Regions from separate parts of the Vibrio sp. C8 genome, predicted to be linked through region 1. Evidence: riboswitches for the same ligand, from Rfam matches in the RefSeq annotation. Region 1 holds a riboswitch; the other holds the start of a gene.
What was found. A riboswitch is a leader RNA that binds a small molecule or an ion and turns the genes downstream of it on or off. The one in region 1 is predicted to bind cobalamin.

Region 1 (8,499 bases):
CTCTTCATCTCTATTTCGAATCGCTTGCAGGATAAATTTGTGTTCGTCCAACGCTTCAACAGGACGAGACTGCGCACGTGGTGACTGGTATCGATACATACGCAGCAAGTGATACAGCTCATCACACAGCAATGAAATCAATTGACTGTTACGGCTTGCCTTTATAATGCGATAGTGAAAGTCAAAATCACCTTGCTGGTGGAAGTAAGACGCACCATCAACTTGATCAATATGTGCCGAATGTGTCGACAATAGTGTTTCTAAGCCTGCAATTTCGATTTCGGTGATATTGCGAGCAGCAAGGCGAGCCGCCATACCCTCTAATGCCTCACGCACTGCATATAATTCGACGAGTTTTTCAGATGAGAATTGAATAACGCGCGCACCAACATGTGGAATACGCTCGATTAACCCTAAACCTTCGATGCGCATTAGGGCTTCACGCAAAGGCCCACGGCTTACTTCAAAACGCTTAGCGAGCTCAGGTTCAGAGATTTTGCTACCGGGAGCAATCTGACCTTCTACAATCGCTTCAATCAAATACTCAGTCAGGTTTTCTGATTTGGTATTTTCTTTGTCGTTGTTGGCTGGCTTTTTTAATTCACTATTCATGTTATCTCTTCATCTTGCTTGTTCAGCGCTCTACTACTTACACGCTCATCAAGGAATGAAGTTACTTTAGCCGATCAGATTGTCGACAATCAAGCCAATTGTCGACAACTTAGACTAAGGTATAACATTAGCGATTGTTTATAAAAGACAGAAAAACACCATAAGCAACTGTATTTAAATGATTAAGTAAAGTATTTACTTTTATGGGGAGAAACTTAATTGTCGACACTACCAATAGAAAACTAAATGTGTCGACAATAAATCAGTGAACAGACCTTTGATATGAGAACAAGGCTTGATAACGAACAAAATCAAAGAAGAGTAAAGTCGACACTAGGAAGGGATTCGAATCCAGGTTTCGCAAAATAGTACCCTTGCATTAAATTGATACCGGCATCTCTCAAGAAAATCATCTCTTCTTTGGTCTCGATACCCTCTGCAAGTGGCGTAATATTCAATTCTGCAAACATAGCTAAACAGTGTTTTATTATCACTTGTTTAACAGGGTCTTTATCGATGTTTCGGATTAACTCCATATCCAATTTAGCGATGTCTGTTTGAAAGCCCGCCATAAGATTTAACCCTGAGTAACCCGATCCAAAATCATCTATCGCCGTTCTGAAACCCAAGTTTTTGTAACACTCAACAATGTGTTTTATGTGTTCATTATCTGTAATTTTCTCTACTTCCGTAAATTCAAACATGATGTTTTCGATTGGGAAGTTATACTCCTTCGCGGCTTCTAACGTAGTACGAATACAAAGTTCAGGTCGATACACAGCATTAGGCAGGAAGTTAATACTCAACACAGAATCAATATTAAGCTTTGACGCTAAAGCAATTGCTTTAACTCGACAAAGTTGATCAAACCGGTATCTGTTTTCATCATTCACCTTCTCAATGACAGAGAAGGCCGATTCATTTTGTGTTCCCCTAACTAGAGCTTCATAACCAAATACCGTTTTGGTCGAGTATTGAATTAATGGCTGAAACGCCATCGTAAAATCAAAACCAAGATCTTTATTCTCTAAACATTGTTTGCATGACATTTTGTTGTGGTCCGCAGGTTCAACTGTTTTATCCATCATATCTTTTAGTTTTAAGACGTTATTTATATTGAAGTTAGCTGCTAGAAGACATTTAAGCAAAACCTATTAGATGTTCGTTTAGCAAAGAGCACAATTTGTATTCATTACCGATTGAACAAGGATTACATACCAAGTAGTTGATATGGCATGTATATGTGGTCATTCGACCTCACTAATTGAAACCCTTTAGAGAGGGCTTCATGATTGGGCGCAAACAAGGAAGAGCTACACAGGTTAACTCTCCCCTATAAACAGCTGACATTAATAACGAATAATCAGTTTAACTAACTTATTAATGTTGACTTAAGGCTTCGTTTGTCCAATCTGCTTTTATGGGCGCAGATAATCGGAAAAATGTTTGCTCAATTCGTTGATGTGTTCCGGACCTATGCCGCAGCAGCCGCCAATTAAACTCGCTCCCTGTTTGTGCCATTTGTCTGCAATTTCTGCGTACACGGTTAGATTGAGATCATCACGGAGTTCATCTAAACCATCATTTGCTGTTGCATCTTTTGTTGTTGGGGGAAATGCGTTGGCATAAACGCCAAGTTGAATCCCTTCGGCATCAAGCGATTCCAACGTCGTTCTTGCAACAATCAAAGCGTCTTCCATAATTTCAGGTTGGCTGCAATTGAACAAAATCGCGTTCACATTCAGTGCAGCCATCGCTTCAACCGCTTGCTTAACCGTCTCACCAGAACGAAGCTTAGGTACTTCCGTTTTCTCACTGTCATCTAGAGTAAAAGAAACCCAAAACGGTTTATTTCCAATGCCCAGCGCCCTTACCTGCTGATAAATCGTAGTGGATTCTGCTATCAGACTCTGAGTTTCCGCTAGCCATACATCAATATGAGCATCGAGCCCTTTGATAAGTGGCGACGCAATTTTTTCAGCATTTTCAGGTTGATAGAGATCTGCACGATAAGAGCCAAACAGTGGAGGAATAGAACCCGCAACTAACGTCTGCTTACCTTCAGCAATGACCGCGCCTCTGGCTACCTTGCCTGCTCTGTCTGCTAGTACCTCAGCTTGAGAATCGAAACACTCTTGTCCGATGTGGAAAGGCACAAGTGCATAACTGTTGGTAGTAATAACTTGTGCGCCATTTTGAATGAATGAACGGTGAACTTCGCCGACAACTTCTGGCGCTTCCATCATCGCCAACGCTGACCATTCTGGTTGACGAAACGGCGCACCACGGCGCTTCAATTCTCTGCCCATACCGCCATCTAATATGGTAACCAACAGCTGACCTGACATACAAACTCCCTTATATTATTTTTAGATGTATAGACGTCTGCAGACTAATATGTCTTGTTCAGCGAATCAATCGATTTTACAAGTTCAAACGGTTATCCCTAAATTAGAATGGAATAAGCAACAGAAAATAGAGCCAGAGCTAAGGTCGACGTTAAGTACATTAAACGAATAGATTGAACAATATCCTCAGGCTCTATCTCCCTAATGCTATCTCCAATCCAAGGTTTTTCGACTAACCGTCCAAAGTAGCTACTTGGGCCACCAAGTTGCACGCCAAGCGCTCCTGCAACAGTTGCTTCAGACCATGCACTGTTTGGACTTTTATGTTGGTATCTGTCACGCCAACCAATTGTGAACGCAGATTTGCCATTGCCCCCTAACAAACAAGCTGATAAGGAAAACAACAGCCATGAGAGTCGAGCGGGAATGAAGTTCGCTAAATCGTCCATTCGAGCCGATACGAAGCCCAACTCTCTGTATCGTTCGTTTTTGTAACCAACCATAGAATCGAGCGTATTGATCGCTTTATAGGCCATCGCAAGTGGAACGCCACCGATAAATAGATAAAATAGTGGCGCAATGACTCCATCTACGGTGTTTTCAGCCACGGTCTCAACTGTTGCTCTGGTGATCTGTTTTTCGTCCAGTTGACTGGTATCACGCCCTACTATGTAGGAAAGTTTGAGTCTAGCTTGTGAAAGATCATGAGTACGTAGTGGGGCAAGCACATCTTGAGCTGCATCTTTTAAGCAGCCTGTCGCGAGTATTGTGAATGCAAGCCATACCTCTACTCCCGTGCCGAGTAGCCAATGGATGCCATAACAAAAATGAATTATCGCCCAGGTAACCAATCCAGCAGTAACCACAATTGATATCCATAAAATCCCGCCGGCAAAGTAAAGCCACACTTTACTTTTGAATATGTGGCGAAGTCGTTTCTCGACATTGGAAATGGCCATACCAATTAACCGAACAGGATGTGGCCAACTTTGGGGGTCACCGATTAGCAGGTCGATAAAGAACGCGGTGATATAAATGCTCAACGCCATCACAAGCTCCGCGCTCTTGCAAACCACTCAAGTAACATTTCTGGTGACTGTGCAAAGTGAACATGCAAGTACATAGCCAAAGTATTGCCAACTTGATAGCCTCCCCGCCACGTTGCAACCACTTCACCTTCATGAACTTTGGTAAGCGTAAATGCCGGTTCCATATCCGTATAAAAATCAGAATAATGAAACTCGTGACCGCGTAACTCATTACCAGAAACACATAACAAAGTGTCTATGTCTGCTTTAGCATTGCAATATCCGAAGCGACTCAGTTTGTTCGTCATGATGCTTTGACCAGATAAAATCCCGACCATGGGGTAGATTTTTTCTTCACTGTCAGACAGCGAACTACCCAGATACATCAAACCACCACATTCAGCATAAATTGGCAAATTGGCTTGATGAGCTGCAAAAATCGATTGCAGCATCGAGGTATTTTTCGACAACTCCTCAGCGTATAACTCTGGATAGCCACCGCCGATATACACTAAATCACATTCAGGTAGTTTAGAGTCAGCCAGAGGGCTAAAAAATAGGATTTCAGCTCCACTGCTGACCAACAAATCGAGGTTAGCTTGGTAATAGAAGTTAAATGCTTTGTCCATTGCCACTGCGACGGTCAGACCTTTTCCCTTACCTTCAATCGTTTGATAAACCGTGTGAGAAGAACCTTGATGAAGTTCAGAACGAGCAACACTAAGCAATCCATCAACATCGACATACTGCTCAATAGCATCGGCCAGCTCATCCCATTGAGAATCCATATTTTGTGATTCTTGCGCAGTCATCAAACCTAAGTGACGAGAAGGAAGTTCAACATCGGGTAGCTTAGGTAACCGACCAAACGCAGGGATATGACAATAGGTTTCTACAGCCTGTTTTAGAAGTTGGTAGTGACCATCGGAGTTAACGTTGTTGAAGACAACCCCTGCAATGCTGATCTCTTTACCAAACTGTTGGAACCCCATAACAATGGCTGCGGCCGATGTCGACATAGCTTTGCCGTCAACAACCAAAATAACAGGGCAAGATAGAGCTCGAGCTGTACCCGCGCTACTACAATAGTATGGATCTGTACCATAGCCATCGAATAATCCCATGACACCTTCAATCACAGCGATATCCGCATTTTGTGTTTGTTGATGGAATAAAGCGTTTACAGTCTCCTCATCGAGCATGAAGGAATCTAAATTATGCGATGGAACTTTGGCAACTTTGCTGTGCCACGCGGTATCAATGTAATCTGGGCCCACTTTAAAAGGCTGAACCTTAAGATCACGACGACATAAGGCTCTTAATAAACCTAATGTGAATGTTGTTTTACCGCTTCCGCTGTTTGTACCCGCTATAAGTAATGCTTTCATAGTCCACTTTCAATTACTTTTCTGAATGGACGGTAGGCGCTTGAAAAGTCGTAGGATCTTGGTGTCAGGAACCTGCTTCTCTCACTCTCTTCCCACCGAAGGAGTTATTGATTGAGTTCAACTTGATTCGTCTTCTGGCTTAGCGTCAACCTTATTGGTCCCTTCCCGTTTTAAACGATAAAACAGTGGTATAACCAAATCGTCAGCATTACAGCAGCGGGGGCTGCGGAGGATTCTCACCTCACTTCCGTAATCCCTTGAGGGATATATACCCGTTCTAGGGCATAACCAAATTGAAATGTTTTGTTTCGATAACTAAAACTACTACATATCTTGTTGCTAAATCTCACTATAGGCTTGTTTCAAACCATGACAATGAATGTTTACAAAACTGTAATCTCCAAGATAAAAACTTGTGAGGCTAACCTGAACAAGTATTTAAAACAGCATCTTACAGAGTCGATGAAAACATACAAATGGTAATTTATTGCTATTGCGGAATTTTCAAATATGTTAATTTGCGCCAGCATTAATTGAGATTGGCGGCGTTGTACAGAAACACGCAACACTTTTGTTTAAGCCCATGTCGTTAAATTAACGAGCTAACACAAATTCAACTCGATATAGCTTTAAGGCAACTAATATGGCGATAAGTGGACAACACGGCGGTAATGTCCTGCAAATGGCAAATCAATTTGGTCTCGCTCCAAGCGATGTCATTGATTTCAGTGCAAACATCAATCCTCTGGGTATGCCCGGAGGATTAAAGCATCTACTTGTAGAAAACTTATCGCGCTTAGAGCAATATCCCGATATTGATTACCACCTGCTGCACCGCCAGTTGGCTCGTCACCATCAGTGTTCACAAAGCCATGTGATTGCTGGCAATGGCGCAACTGAGCTGATATTTCTTTGGGCGCAATATGTAAAGCCCCAAAAAGCACTGCTCGTTGAGCCGAGTTTTGGCGAATATCGCCGTGCGCTCACACGCGTTGGCTGCAAAATCACAAATTACTTGCTGCGTGAAGAGGAAGAATTTCGCGTTACCAAACGTATTCTCACCGCTCTTTCACCGGATCTTGATTGCCTGTTCTTGTGTACACCTAATAATCCGACAGGGCTGCAACCCAATCCGGATTTGCTGATTGAAATCTTAAATCGCTGTGACGTCATGGGCATCAAGCTCTTTGTCGATGAATCGTTTCTCGACTTTATGCCCGAGACTAAGAGTCTTTGTAGACATCTACCCTGTCACTCCAATCTTTACATTTTGCGCTCACTGACCAAGTTTTATGCCTTGCCCGGTTTACGTTTGGGATACATGCTCTCTTCCGATGCAAAGCTTTTACAACAGATTCGAGAACAAAGAGAACCGTGGACAATAAATGCTCTTGCTGCATTGGCAGGAGAGGTACTATTTGATTTCATCACCTATCACCAAACAACCTACGACTGGCTTGCCAAAGAGCAAAGTTATCTATTGGGTGAATTGCAACAGTTTGAGCAAATCAAACTCTATAAACCTTCGGCGAATTACATCTTTTTTAAACACTCAGATAGTCAGTCGACGCTGCAAGCACAGCTAATGAAACACAGCATTTTGATTCGTAGCTGCGCTAACTACATTGGTTTAGATAAGAGCTTTTACCGTGTGGCAATTAAATCAAGAGCAGACAATGAACGATTAGTGTCAGCCCTTAAGAAGGTGTTTAATTATGGCTGAAGCGAGCTGCCCAGCTTCGTGCGGAGAGCTAATTCAAGGATGGATTTCCGGCGGTGAAAAGCTTGTGTCTTGCCCTATTGATTGGTTCAGTACCGTCGAAGTCAGCTCAGGTTTGGCTTCGCTAAGTAATCAAAGATCGATGATGCGCAAAGCGCTGGAGTTAACCCTAAAGCAACTCAATATACCAAGCGCAGAATCTCAGCAATTAAAGATCGACTTTCACTCTACGATTCCCGTAGCAAAAGGTATGGCAAGCAGCACCGCCGATATCGCTGCCACAGTTGCTGCAACCTATCGCTACTTTCAGTGTGACTACACAGCAGAACACCTTGCTTCCCTTTGCGCTCAACTCGAACCCACCGATAGTACCATGTTCAAGGCCCTAACCTTATTTGATCACAACCAAGGGATTGTGGCTGCTCAATACGGTTCGATGACAAATCTTGATGTGTTGGTCTTGGAAAGCCCTATACAGCTAGATACAGAGGCATACCACAAGGTGGTTCACCGCCATTCATTGATGAGTTCTTCATTGAGATTAGATACGGCGAACACTGATCTGGCATATGCCATTAAATTGCGCAACCCGAGTCAACTTGGCAGAGCAGCAACCGCAAGCGCCATTGAAAGTCAGATCATTTTGCCTAAACCTCGCTTTGAACAACTACTCGACATTGTAGAAAAACACGACCTGTACGGGTTAAATGTTGCACACAGTGGCAGTGTGGTTGGACTACTTTTTGACGGGAAAATGCACGATATTGAACACGCTATTTTCGATATGGAAAATCTGGGAATACGACATTCTTATCCCCATTTTCATCACTGCAAGATGGTTGACGGCGGTGTTCGCTAAACGAGCTTTATCTAACCCGCATCTGACCTTGTAATACCGTCACCGCCTTTCCTGAAAGCTTTACTGTTTTGGCGTCGATCTGTTCTACGTCAACAAAACCACCTCTGCGTGATGCTTGGTAAGCTTTCAGCTTTGTTTTATTGAGAACTTTTGACCAATAGACACTCAATGCACAGTGTGCCGAACCAGTGACGGGATCTTCGTTAACACCGACCCAAGGTGCAAAATATCGGGACACAAAATCCAAATCATCTTTAGATCTAGCGGTAACTACAATACCTCGGCCTTTGAGTTTAACCAAACCACTAAAATCGGGATTAAGTTGATGTAAGATTGCTTCGTCATTAACAACGATCAACTGTTTAGAATCGAAGCTACCGTAATCAACAATCTGCGACGTTGATATACCTAAACGTTCAATGAGTTGCTGGTCAATTTCCACGTCCATCTCTAATTCAGGGGCAGGAAAAGAGAGATGAATATATTCAGTTCCCAACTCAGCAGTTAACACACCAGATAGAGTGTTAAACTCAATACAATCGCC
Region 2 (8,499 bases), on a different contig from region 1:
CCCCAAGGGCTAATGCGCCTTTTTAAAGCAACAGGTTATTCGTACAAAGGTATTTGTGCGGCATTCAAACATGAAGCGGCATTTCGTGAAGAAGTATTGCTAGCGGCTGTCGCTATTCCTTTCGCCATTTGGTTAGATGTGTCGCAAGTCGAGCGTATTCTGATGATATCGAGCGTGCTACTGATAGTGTTGGTTGAACTATTGAATAGCGCATTGGAAGCGGTCGTCGATCGTGTTGGTCAGGAGCACCATGAACTATCAGGACGAGCCAAAGATATGGGCTCCGCAGCGGTATTTATTGCGATGATTATTGCAGGTTACATTTGGCTGGAAGCCCTATTTATCTAAAAAATAATCGATTGGCTTTGCATTTAATTAATTACTGGATATACTCACAGTCAACTGTATAAAAAAACAGGTGAACTATGAAGCCGTTAACGCCACGCCAGCAACAAGTTTTTGATCTAATCAAAAGCAAAATAGATGAAACAGGAATGCCACCGACTCGTGCTGAAATCGCACGTGAACTGGGTTTTCGTTCTGCAAATGCAGCAGAAGAACATTTAAAAGCTCTTGCTCGTAAACAAGCAATTGAAATCGTGCCGGGAGCTTCTCGTGGTATCCGTATTCTACTGGAAGCGGCGAACGAAGAAGATCAAGGTTTACCGCTGATTGGTCGCGTTGCGGCTGGTGAGCCTATTTTGGCTCAAGAACACGTAGAATCCCATTACCAAGTGGATCCAAACATGTTCCGTCCACACGCTGATTTTCTATTACGCGTTCACGGTGAGAGCATGAAGGACATCGGTATTTTGGATGGCGACTTACTTGCTGTGCATAAAACTCAAGACGTGCGTAACGGACAAGTTGTTGTGGCTCGAGTTGAAGATGATGTGACGGTTAAACGTTTGGAGCGTCACGGCTCAAAAGTACTACTTCATGCTGAGAATGAAGAGTTTTCTCCAATTGAAGTCGATTTAACCTGTCAGAATCTATCTATCGAAGGTATTGCGGTTGGTATTATTCGCAATACTGACTGGATGTAATCATACCTTTCTGGCGTTATTTTTAGGTTTCACATCTGCGCGATGTACCCGAAATTTAAAGGTTTGCAAATCTAATTGATATTCATTATCATCTTCTTTGTCGCGATACAAGGAAGATGATGATGCGCTCCCCCCACAAGCAAAACTCACAACGCTATCAAATCCCTACCAGTTTGGTTCAACCTCTTTGGCTACGTAGTCGTGAAAGTTTGGTCGATAACGGCCTTGTTTATGATCCTATTGCAGCCACCGCCTGCCAACGTTGTCATTTAGCGCCGGATTGCATCAGTGGCGATATCGATCAGAAGCAACTTCTTCATGTCACTCTCACCCAACTGTGTGACAAGCAAGTAAATCAATTTTTAGAAGCACATCCTGATGGATGGATTATTAACGTCGGTGCCGGTCTGGATACACGTTTCTACCGAATTGATAACGGACGCTGTCATTGGATTGAGTTGGATGTGACTGAGAATCTGGTGTGGCGACAAAAACTGTTTCACCGCAGTGAACGTTATTTACATCAGTGTGGCAGTGTCGGGGAAATTGATTGGTTAGAGCGTTTACCAATCCCAGAGTACGCACCAGTTTTAATTCTATGTGAACATGCGCTACTTGATTGTGATTCGATACAAGCGTCGAGATTTATTCGATCTCTAGGGCTCAGTTTTGCTAATGCGAGCGCTTGTCTTGTGCTGGCAGGAGATAAAACATGTACCCATTTGGGACAGAAAATGGGTTCAGGCACTTATGCTCATGGTTTTGCCACACCAAAACAGGCGGTAATGAACTGTTTACCTTGGGCGCGACAAGTGAAAATTGCGTCCCCTCTCGATAGCAATTGTGGGCGTTGGAAGTTTTGGCAACGAGTGTTGAGTAAATTTGCTGGGTTAAAACAACGATTTACTCCGGTTGTTGTACAAGTGCGTTGGTAGGCGGCCGTAGTCGATAGTCCTTAACTTAGTTACATTTTGTTCTCTAATGCAAGGAGCAAAGTCGTGGCATTCTTTATGGTTGGCCATGCTCAGTTTTATGATAATTCGTGGACTAAGTCTGGCTATGGTTTTGGTAGGGCAGTGGAAACGGGGCATCTTCTTTGTTTAACACTGTTATTTTCTGATCCAAATAAAAAATCGCAGCCCATAGAGCTGCGATTTTTTATTTAACTGATTTTTCCGCTCAATTATGAAAGCTAAAACAGGCGATTTAAGCCATTCAATGCAGCTACGCGATATGCTTCAGCCATTGTCGGGTAGTTAAAAGTGGTATTGACGAAATACTCGATGGTATTTGCTTCCCCTTTTTGTTCCATGATGGCCTGACCGATATGGATGATTTCCGCAGCACGCTCACCAAAGCAGTGAATACCTAAAATCTCTTTCGTTTCACGGTGGAAGAGAATCTTCAAACTGCCAACATCTTTGCCTGAGATCTGTGCTCGTGCCAAGTGCTTGAATGAAGAACGACCCACTTCATAAGGCACTTTCGCGGCTGTTAATTCTTGCTCTGTTTTACCAACTGAACTGATTTCTGGAATGGTGTAAATGCCTGTTGGGATATCTTCAATCAGTTTGTTTGTGGCTTGTCCTTGAGAAATCGCTTGAGCAGTGAAACGACCTTGGTCATAGGCGGCACTTGCAAGACTTGGATAACCAATTACATCACCCACAGCGTAAATATGGCTTACTTCTGTCTGGTAGTTGCTGTTAACACTTAGCTGACCACGAGAATCTGCTTTCAGTCCAACTACTTCAAGATTCAGCTTGTCTGTATTACCCGTACGGCCGTTTGCGTAAAGCATACAGTCAGCTTTCATCTTTTTACCTGAGTTCAGGTGAACGATAATACCATCCTCAGTGCCTTCGATTTTGCTGTATGTCTCGTCGTTACGAATAACCACGCCACTGTTCCAGAAGTGGTAAGACAATGCATCTGATGTTTCGTTGTCTAAGAACGAAAGCAAGCGGTCGCGTGTGTTAATTAAGTCTGTTTTAACCCCTAAACCACGGAAGATAGAAGCATACTCACAGCCGATGACACCCGCGCCATAAATGATGATGTGTTGTGGGTCGTGTTCAAGGTTCAAGATAGAGTCACTGTCATAAACGCGTGGGTGACTAAAATCCACATCGTCTGGGCGATAAGGGCGTGAGCCAGTAGCAATAACAAATTTATCTGCGGTGTAATTTTCAACCGTGTGATCGCTTTTTGTCACTGCAACAGTATTGGCATCGATAAAACGTGCTTTGCCAAAGATTAAACTGCACTGATTACGATCGTAAAAGCCTTGGCGTAGACGCGTTTGCTTATCAATAACGTTTTTAGCATGACCAAGGATAGTAGAAAAAGTTGAGTGAAGACTGGAGTTGTTGTTGCAGAACAAAGGGTTGCTATTAAATTCGATGATACGGCTAACCGCATGACGCAATGCCTTGGAAGGGATAGTTCCCCAGTGTGTACAACCACCGCCTACGCTGCTTTCTTTTTCAATAATGGCGACATTCATCCCCGCTTTGGTTAACCCCATTGCTGCACCTTCACCGCCAGGTCCACTACCTATTACGATGACGTCAAAGTGGTTATTCAGTGCCATAGATGATCCTTGTTATAATTTGGTTAACATTGCGATAGCGAGATTTTAACTGATATGTGCTAAGCGTGAAACTTAAACCCCTTATAGAGTGGAGAGGATCACGAGATTAAAACAAATATCGCTGATTTAACGCTTAAGTCGGGCAGTTGATGAAAAATGCAACGGTTATGTTAGGAAATTGTCTGATGCTTCAAAATGGTCTGTTTTGCCTCTTAGACATGTTGGTTAATCGCGCTATAGTAGGCGACTTTAGTGACTGACTTGGCAGGGCTTGGCTTAAAATGAAATCCACGGGAATTCGCGCACAACAGAAAGAAAAAACGCGTCGTTCGCTGATTGATGCGGCATTTAGCCAATTAAGTGCTGATCGTAGTTTTTCGAACTTAAGCTTACGTGAAGTCGCACGAGAAGCGGGGATAGCCCCAACCTCTTTCTATCGCCACTTTAAAGATATGGATGAATTGGGTTTGACCATGGTTGATGAAGGCGGATTGTTACTGCGCCAGCTCATGCGTCAAGCACGCCAGCGTATTGTTAAAGAAGGAAGTGTGATTCGCACATCCGTAGAAACGTTTATGGAGTTCATCGAAAGTAGCCCAAACGTGTTTCGTCTATTATTGCGGGAACGCTCTGGCACTTCGTTTGAGTTTCGTGCGGCAGTAGCGCGTGAGATTCAGCATTTTTCTGCCGAACTTTCTGAATATCTGATAGCGACAGGTATGAATCGTGAAGAAGCCATCACTCAAGCGGGTGCTTCAGTCACATTAGTATTTAGCTCTGGTGCAGAAGCATTAGACTTAGATCGACGTGATCGCGATGAACTCGCAGAACGTCTGATCATGCAACTGCGAATGATAGCCAAAGGGGCTTTCTGGTATCGCAAAGAACGTGAACGAAATCGACTAAAAGGCGGGATGAATTAATGTCAAATGAAAGTAGCGGCTCAATCAATCATGGTTCAGAACGTAAAACACTGATACTTGCCTTAATCGCGGGTATGTGTGGTGATGCTTTACTGTCTTGGATGACCATCAGTGAAGTCTCTTTTTCTATTTTCCCTGTTATCGCTTTGGTGCTGTCTGTGCAGGCGCTGTATCAGGAGTACTTACGTAATCCTGTTGCGGAAGACATTCCATTAGTAGGTTTGGCGTGCTTCTTTGTCGGTGCTTTTGGTCACTCGGCATTTGTTAAGGCTCAGTATCCAGAAGCGGGGTCTAACTTCTTTTCGATAATCGTAGCTTTAGTACTCTTGTTATGGGTTGGAAAGAAGCTAGGATTTATTGGCCATTCTGAATAAGTACACATCAGCTAAATACAAAAAAACGAGCCAATTGGCTCGTTTTTCTATTTGTAAACTGGTGAATTACGCTTTTCGCTCCAGCATCACTCCCGCTTCCATATGGTGGGTGTAAGGGAATTGGTCAAACAATGCAAAGCGAGTCACCTTATGTGTCTCACACAAAACATCTAAGTTTTCTTTTAGTGTTTCTGGGTTACATGAGATATAGAGAATGCGCTCATAGCCCTGAACCATCTTACAGGTATCAATATCCATCCCTGAGCGAGGCGGATCGACAAAGATGGTGTTGCAGTTGTAGCTTTTTAAATCAATACCTGCATCTTTCAGGCGGTTGAACTCACGTTTGCCTTCCATCGCTTCGGTAAATTCTTCTGCTGACATGCGGATGATTTGTACATTGTCGATCTTGTTTGCAGCAATGTTGTATTGTGCTGAATGTACTGATGGTTTGGCCAACTCAGTTGCCAAGACGCGGTCGAAGTTCTGAGCCAGTGCCAATGAGAAGTTCCCGTTACCACAATAAAGCTCTAGCAAATCGCCTTTGCTTTCTTGAGTGCAATCGACAGCCCACTCCAGCATTTTTTCTGCAACTTTACCGTTTGGTTGAGTAAAGCTGTTTTCAACTTGTTGGTAGATATAAGGTTGACCGTTCACACTCAGCTTCTCAACTACATAATCTTGATCCAGCACAATCTTCATTTTGCGTGCACGGCCAATAACGTTCAGATTAAAACCTTCATTCTGTAGTGTTTGTTTGAGTGCTTTTGCTGCTGTAATCCACTCTTCATCAAGTTGGCGATGATAGAGAAGAGATACCAGAACTTCACCACTCAGAGTGGATAAGAAGTCCACTTGGAAAAGTTTACGGCGCAGAGTGTCGTTGCCTTTCATGGCGTCTATCAGCAGTGGCATTAAGTCATTAATAAGGCGACTTGCTGCAGGGAATTGATCAACACGGTATTTTTCGCGAGTTTGCTGGTTGAACATGATGTAGTACATATCATCACCTTCATGCCAGATACGAAACTCAGCGCGCATACGGTAAAACTGAGCCGGGGACTCAAAGACTTCCAACTCAGGCACACCATAAGATTCAAACATCTCTCCTAGTCGAGTGATCTTCTCATCCAGTTGCGCTTGGTAGTTGTCTGGGTTTACATCAAGAGTCGCCATTGCTTTACCTTTTTCTGGTACGTTCAAATAAAGAGCGCAGATTTTATTCAATCTCCCGCTCATGTCCAGTACTCTGACTAAATTGATAGCTTTATCGATCGTAAAAACTATAGCTTATACCAATCTAAGCTAGACAAGTTATCGATTGCTCAATACTATCAACCGCAAGCTGGTGTTATTTAGAAGCCTAGATGGCTAAATAAACAAACTTAAAAGGGAATCTGGTGAAAATCCAGAACTGACGCGCAGCGGTAAGAGAGAACGAATACTCAAATGACACTGCAATTTGTGGGAAGTCGAGTTAGTAGGTTAACAGCTCTCAAGTCCGAACACCTGCCAGCAGCTGAGCAAATCAATGGGATGGACCCATGCTCGGTAGGATTAACGCGATTTAGGACAATATAATGAATAAATCCCTTCTAGCGGTGGCAGTGGCGTCGCTGTTTTCTCATACCTCTTTTTCATACGCACAAGAAGCAACAGCTGATGAGACTATTGTTGTAACGGCGAAAAGCGACAATGTGAATTCTATCTCTGACATTCCAGCGAATATTTTTGTTATCGATCAGGACGATATAAAAAGAAGTGGTGCATCGTCTTTGACATCACTGCTGAGAGGTAGAGCGGGCATCCAAGTTTCTGATACAAACTCAGGAGCATCCCTTTCAATGCGAGGTTTTTCAGGATCTCAAGCCATGCATACTACATTGGTTTTAGTGGATGGACGTAAGCTGAATAAACCTGATCAATCTGCTCCTCAACTGTCTTCTATTCTACTTAGCCAAATCGAAAGAATTGAAATTCTCTCAGGCAGTGCTGGAGTGCTGTATGGCGATCAGGCGGTAGGTGGTGTTATTAATATCATTACCAAAAAAGATGTTGAGTCACACGGAGAAGTAAGTGGTTCTGTCGGAAATAATGATTCATATGCTGGTAGTGTTTTTGTCTCTAATCAATTAAATGATGATTGGAGTATTTCTGTTAGCGCGAGTCAGGATAATAGTGACAATTATCGTGATCATAATACACGCGAGACAGGGAATGTGCTTGGTCGTCTCGATTTCAATCAGCAAGATAAGAAATTTTATGTGGAAGCGAGTTACTACGATAACTATCGACAATACGCCGGTGCTTTAACAGAACAGCAATATAATGAAGAGCCTAAACAAGCTCTGACCGATACTGATTATGGGCATGAAATTACTTCAGCATTTCGTGCCGGTTATCAGCAATCATTTGCGTCAGATTGGTCAGTAAAAGGAAATATCAGTTATTCGGACACGGAGCTTGATAGTCTGTTGACATCCTCTTGGGGTGTATCAAAGAGTGCGATAGAAAGTGATCTGTTGGAACTTCAACTGGCTATTGAAAAATCTATTAGTACGGATGCAGGAGAAGGTAATTTTCTATTTGGTACTGAGTTGAATAATAGCGATTATGTTGCAGAACGTGGTGGAACGGTAACCAATACGCAAAACCAACGGAATGTCTATTCTCAATTGAATTATCCTCTACTAGAAACTACTACTCTTATTGCTGGTGGTCGCTACAGTAGAGTTGAAGATCAAATCCAAAACGCCACAACGTATTCTGATGGTGAAACATTAAAAGAAGATGCTTCGGCATTGGAGCTAGGTATCAACGTTAAACCTAACCAGAATGTTCGTTTCTATTTCCGTGGTGAAAGCAACTTCCGTTTTGCTGATGTCGATGAACAAAATTACACTCCGGATGATGTGGACAGTTTAAAACCTCAGCGAGGACTTTCTCTGGAAGCCGGAGCGGATTACGTCATTAATGGTTATTCAGTCAAAGTTGATTTTTATCGTCTGACTCTGAAAGATGAAATTGTTTATGATCCTAGCGCTCCAGCTCCAAGTGGGTCAGGGTCTACGTCAGGCGCGAATGTGAATGCAGATGAATCTGAGCGCCTAGGTGGTAGCTTGTATGTTGATAAATATGTGACCGATACTATTTTAGTTGGTGCGGAATATAGCTACGTTGATGCTGAGTTTACAACAGGAGATAACGAAGGAAAGCAGCTATCGTGGGTCGCTAAGCATACAGGGCGCGGGTTCGTTAATTATGAGTTTATGGCTGACTGGAACTTGTGGTTAGAGGGCGTTTATGTTGGTGATAAATATAAAGACGGCGATAAGAGTAATACTCTTGGTAAATTGGATGATTATTGGCTAGGTAACTTGGCGATAAACTATGTACAAGACTCGTTATCATTTAAATTACGAGTAGATAATGTTTTTGATGAAGGGTATGCAGCCAGTGTGAATAGCTATGGTTCTTATTACCCTGGTAGTGGACGTGAGTATAAACTGACTGCTGCATACCAGTTCTAACGAATCCTTAAACCGCCTTCGGGCGGTTTTTCG

Region 2: another riboswitch for cobalamin. It lies ahead of ACRQQK_RS10115 (TonB-dependent receptor); the one in region 1 lies ahead of ACRQQK_RS05710 (cobyrinate a,c-diamide synthase).

The regions. Positions count from the first base shown of each region.
Region 1 covers NZ_JBPAOE010000010.1:9,597-18,095, reverse strand. The annotation lists gene ACRQQK_RS05730 (GntR family transcriptional regulator) at 1-612, opposite strand, end outside; gene ACRQQK_RS05725 (EAL domain-containing protein) at 924-1,661, opposite strand; gene ACRQQK_RS05720 (homocysteine S-methyltransferase family protein) at 2,031-2,960, opposite strand; gene cbiB (adenosylcobinamide-phosphate synthase CbiB) at 3,059-4,009, opposite strand; gene ACRQQK_RS05710 (cobyrinate a,c-diamide synthase) at 4,009-5,376, opposite strand; cobalamin riboswitch at 5,484-5,684, opposite strand; gene cobD (threonine-phosphate decarboxylase CobD) at 6,020-7,099, shown strand; gene ACRQQK_RS05700 (GHMP family kinase ATP-binding protein) at 7,092-7,955, shown strand; gene ACRQQK_RS05695 (PhzF family phenazine biosynthesis protein) at 7,963-8,499, opposite strand, start outside.
Region 2 covers NZ_JBPAOE010000015.1:1,761-10,259, reverse strand. The annotation lists gene ACRQQK_RS10150 (diacylglycerol kinase) at 13-348, shown strand; gene lexA (transcriptional repressor LexA) at 426-1,046, shown strand; gene ACRQQK_RS10140 (class I SAM-dependent methyltransferase) at 1,163-1,981, shown strand; gene sthA (Si-specific NAD(P)(+) transhydrogenase) at 2,239-3,639, opposite strand; gene fabR (HTH-type transcriptional repressor FabR) at 3,921-4,562, shown strand; gene ACRQQK_RS10125 (YijD family membrane protein) at 4,562-4,936, shown strand; gene trmA (tRNA (uridine(54)-C5)-methyltransferase TrmA) at 5,003-6,112, opposite strand; cobalamin riboswitch at 6,266-6,467, shown strand; gene ACRQQK_RS10115 (TonB-dependent receptor) at 6,517-8,466, shown strand.